DNA from 2 places in the Neptunomonas phycophila genome. Region 2 is predicted to be linked to the other one. Evidence: riboswitches for the same ligand, from Rfam matches in the RefSeq annotation. Region 2 holds a riboswitch; the other holds the start of a gene.
What was found. A riboswitch is a leader RNA that binds a small molecule or an ion and turns the genes downstream of it on or off. The one in region 2 is predicted to bind cobalamin.

Region 1: it holds a riboswitch for cobalamin, as region 2 does, so the genes downstream of both, BS617_RS13275 (cobaltochelatase subunit CobN) here and BS617_RS07585 (TonB-dependent receptor domain-containing protein) in region 2, are expected to answer to the same signal.

The regions. Positions count from the first base shown of each region.
Region 1 covers NZ_MRCI01000001.1:2,909,270-2,911,737, forward strand. Annotated here, with positions in the region: gene BS617_RS13275 (cobaltochelatase subunit CobN) at 1-1,385, opposite strand, end outside; cobalamin riboswitch at 1,505-1,700, opposite strand; gene BS617_RS13280 (2-hydroxyacid dehydrogenase) at 1,774-2,468, opposite strand, start outside.
Region 2 covers NZ_MRCI01000001.1:1,663,532-1,665,999, reverse strand. Annotated here, with positions in the region: gene BS617_RS07590 (sigma 54-interacting transcriptional regulator) at 1-1,008, opposite strand, end outside; cobalamin riboswitch at 1,165-1,384, shown strand; gene BS617_RS07585 (TonB-dependent receptor domain-containing protein) at 1,534-2,468, shown strand, end outside.

The DNA.
Region 1 (2,468 bases), 1.2 Mb from region 2:
TGTAGAAGATCAAGCAGCGCCTCCGCATTCTCAGGTAATTCACCGGTCTGATACCCAGCCGCTTTTAGCGACGACAGTATTCCAAAAAGAGACTCAGGCACATTTAGGTTATCGGCACCAATATTATGGCGCCCAGGCGGGTGGTTGTAATAAATAATGGCTATTTTTTTATCGGCATTCGCTGTTTGTTGCAAATGACTCCAACGCTCAACCCGTCGGGCTAGGATATCAATCTGCCCCTTAATGGGCGTTATCACTGCCAGTGCAGCACCTGTTTGCTGATCAACCCTCTCGGCACCTTTCGCCGCCACTATAATGGACTGCCCAATCCCCTGTAACTCAGGCATGGCTACTCGGTAATGCACCGAGTCCCACGGCAAGCCTTCTTCTGATAAGCGCCATGCCTGTTCGCTCATATCATTTAAGCGCAGCGCGGCAATAACAGGCACATTCAATTGAGATAAAAGTTGAGAGGCTTGCTCCCGTCCTGTACTACCGCCCATCACAAAACTCTGCAAACTAATAATGGCAGCCAAGGACGAGTCGTGCTCGGTCAACCATTCTAGTGCGGCCACACTCGCGTCTCCCCAGCTGGCCAACAGAGATAAGCACCCTAGGCTTGAATCACGCTGCTCGATGGCGGTACACATTGCCTCATTAACCGATTTGTCTCCTTGACGATCACCTGTTTCATAATCCATTACCACGACCCAACGCGGCTTTACACTCATATCAAACGTGCGATAGTCGGTCGTTTCGCCTTGATACACTACTCGAATCGGTGAGATTAAATGAGGTAGAAAACGTGTTGCCTCATCTACCTGCTTCTGCGTCGCTAAATGCGATAAGTGATAAAACAGCCCTTCCATGTTATAGCTATCACGCCCTAACCAAAAAAGCCGTGCTTGCAGCCATTCTTGAGTATTGCGATGTTTTGCTACGTGCTGAGTCATCCACTCCATTGGGCTTTGATCCAAACTGGGGTGACCCATTAACGCATCTAAATCTGCATCATTGTTTAATAAGCGTCGGCCCATAATATGGGATTGCAGCACCAAGGAGCGATCACTATGTAGTGCAACAAATGAACGCATCTCACCCGCATTCAACGCGGCCTGAAGCCGAGCAACAGGCTCTCCAAACACGCCTGCGGCAAACACGATATCCGCGTTAGATAATAATGAGGCTTGCTCATGGCGAGACAATTGTTTCCACTGATCAGTCGAACGGATAATTACTTGATCACTCGGCTGCGCTTTTAAAAATCGATGCGCCCCCGACACCAGCTCAGGCACATTAGCCGCCGACGTAATCGCCAATAAGGACGCGGCATAAGCCGGTAAAGTAAGACACAACAAAACACATAATGAAAACAGCTTGATCACGACACACCCCGATCCAGTGATAACCGAGGTGAGGAAAGACAAACGCAGAAAAACAGCTTATGCCATGCATAAACCGCCGTAACGCAGATCACTCCTTGATGGCACGCCCCGGCTATCAGAAATAGTTATGCTTGCAGGCAAGTATTCTGGCTCACGGATCATTGCAATTCATCGACCTTCCCAAGGTAAACCTCAGTGATCATCAGCCAATGCTGTGATGAATCGCTACCCGTATACAGTTGCGGGGACAGCTTCGTTTAAACGAATTCCTTTTTGATGCTCTTTACGTAAGAGACCTGCAAAGCGGTGCAACGATAGCACAGGTAGATAGGGCTTTTGAATCACCCTAGCCTCAGGTCTCATGCTTTTACGAACCACTACAAATGACTCAAACCGGCGTTATAAGGGCCTTGCCTGCAAAATGTGCGGCTAAGTTATCCACAACCAATTGCGCCATACGGCCACGTGTTTCATAAGTTCCACTGGAGCAGTGAGGTTGTAAAACGACATTATCTAACGCAAGCAGAGCCTCGGGCACATGCGGTTCGTCTGCAAACACATCCAAGCCCGCTCCCGCTAGCTGACCAGCGCAGAGTAGCTCAACCAATGCGTTTTCATCGACCACACTCCCGCGGGCGATGTTAATGAAGTAGCCTTGAGGCCCCAGCGCTTTCAGTACTGGCTTACTAATCAAACCTTCGGTGCTCTCTCCGCCAGGAATGGCAGGCATGAGAATATCGACATCATGCGCGAGCGCCTCAATAGTATCGTAATAGGTGTAATCCACATCGGGGGATTGACGACGTCCGTAATAGCAAACCTTCATACCAAAGGCTTGAGCGCGATGCGCGATGGCTTTACCAATGCGCCCTAACCCTACTATCCCGACGGTTTTACCATGAACAGAAGTGTTCAGCGGCATCATGCCTTTATTGACCCAATCTCCACTGTGCACCCAATGAATACCGGGCACTAAACGCCTAACGGTAGCGAGCAGAAGTAGCAATGCCATATCGGCTACATCATCAGTCAGCACATTCGGTGTATTGGTTACCTGAATGCCACGAGCTTTGCACTCATCAA
Region 2 (2,468 bases):
TTTTTTCTTTGTAGCATTTTCTATAAAAAGACGAGCCAAGGGTACGATGTCTGCTAGCCTCTCTTGAAGAGAAGGTAACTTACATTCCCAGCCAGACAGTCGGTAGTATAAGTCTTGTCTAAATTGACCGGTTTTTTGTTGTTCAAATAGGTTCCTGTTCGTTGCTGAAATTAAACGAAAGTTAGACCGTTTCCACGTGTTGCTGCCCACTGGTTTGTAGGTGCCTTCTTGCAGGACCCTCAATAATCCGGCTTGCAAAGGGGTATCCATCTCACCAATTTCATCTAGAAATAGGGTGCCATTGTTAGCAAGATCTAAGGCTCCTTCACGGTTATAATGAGCCCCAGTGAACGCCCCTTTTGCATGGCCAAAGAGTTCGGAACCCATTAGTTCCTTCGATAAACCGGTGCAATCTACTGTTGTGAGTGTTTTAGCTGAGGTAGAAGTGCTTGATGAAGACGGCGGCGGAACCTGAAGCGATACGTCGTTGATCCATTGAGCGGCCAATTCTTTACCCGTACCGTTAGCCCCGGTAATGAGTATAGGGCTGGATGAGAACAGTGCGGCTTCAGTTAGCTCAAATAATGTTTTTTGCCAAGCGTCGCTAATACCATGGACAAAGTAGCTATATTTCGATTGGTTAATGCATTGCTTAACGGCGTGAGTGCGTTGCAAGCGGCAAACTATTTTCTGGCATAGCTCCTTGAACGAGTCGCAGGGTAAAATATCGCTAAAGGTTGTTAGGTGCTCTTGAGTGATCGAAGCCAACAATTCTGGTTTTATGGCCAAAAAGCGTGGTATGAAAGGTGTTGCTGTGGTTAGGTTTAATACCTCTGCTTGGAAGTACTTGAGCTGATCTTTGGTTTTGGCTATGACAACGCCTGGGTGACGACAAGATAGGTTTTTTGTAACCATAAAGCTGTCATCTGCGTGTGTGTAGTTGGCAATGGCCGTTTCCATGTTGGCGTAGTCTTTAGGGTCGCTTAAGCACCCAATTGTAAATTCCATATTAACCTCTTAATAAAACATTCCCTGTGTTTTTATGTGCACCCACGTTAAACGTCTGTTTGAAAAAGTGGTATAGCTAAAACGAGTGAGTCATATGGCATAAAACTTTAATCACGGTTTTGCTAACTTCAATTGACCCATAGCGTGTGTGTCTCTAAAATTGATTCTGTTTTAGGTAACGCAATGGATTTATTGCGTTTTAAACGGGAAGTTGGTGCGTCTCTCGCTTGAGTGACAATGCCTACACTGCCCCCGCAACGGTAATTAGGTTTGTTTTTTACAAAGGCCACTGTGTGTTTGACATGGGAAGGCGTAAAAAACCGAGGCAAGCCCTCAGCCTAAAAGTCCGGAGACCGGCCTAAAATACATACGTCGGCATAGCGGAGGGCTATCGTTACGACAGTCATTTAACGTTACGATAGATCCGCTGTCGTCACTTATGCTGTTGTTCCCATTTCCTTTTGTCTGCCTCACCCGAATATTAGACAAGCTCGCGGCGGGCGAGCACAGGAAAACACCTTTCACATGAAAAGCTTTAATCGTTCTTTATTAGCCCTTGCTTGCTGTTCTTCTACACTGGCTTCCGCTCAAACAACGTCCTTAGAAACGGTGCAAGTAACCGCTTCTCGATATGCACAAACTGCTGATCAAGCGTTGGCGTCTGTGTCTGTTATTACGCGCGATGACATTGAACAATCACAAGCGCTAACTATTAAAGAGTTATTGGTAAAGCAGGCAGGCATATCTGTTACCAATAGCGGTGGCCGTGGTAAAAGCTCTAGTGTGTTTGTTCGCGGTGCAGCTTCAGACCAATTATTAGTTTTGGTTGATGGTGTTCGTGTTGGCTCTGCAACTTTAGGCTCTTTTTCATTTGAAGAAGTCAATTTAGCCCAAGTCGAGCGTATAGAGATTGTTCGTGGACCACGTTCTTCGCTCTACGGTTCAGATGCGGCGGGCGGTGTGATTCAGATCTTCACACGTCGTGGTGAGGGAGAGCTAACCGTTGGTTTATCGGCTTCTGTAGGGAGTGACAGCACGCGTGCAGGAACGATCAACCTGAGCGGCGGTGACGATAACGCTTGGTTTAATGCCAATTTATCCCGTGAAATAACCAATGGGTTTGATGCTACGTCCAATGGCGCCGCGCCTGATGATGACGGCTATAAAACCAATGGCGTAGAGTTAAGAGCTGGTTTTCAGGCGACTGAGAATGTGGAGTTAGGCGCTTTTTACACACTAACGGATTCTGAAAACCAATATGATGGTTATTCCGCCGATACGACGGAGATCATTACGCGCGTAGTAGGTGTTAACGCAGGTGTGCAATTGACCGATTATTGGGATCTGCAAGCAACTTTAGGCCGTTCAACTGACGATAATAAAGATTACGCTGGCAGTGCGTTTGACAGCCAATTTAAAACCACTCGTGACACCTTGACTGTCCAGAACAATATCCAATT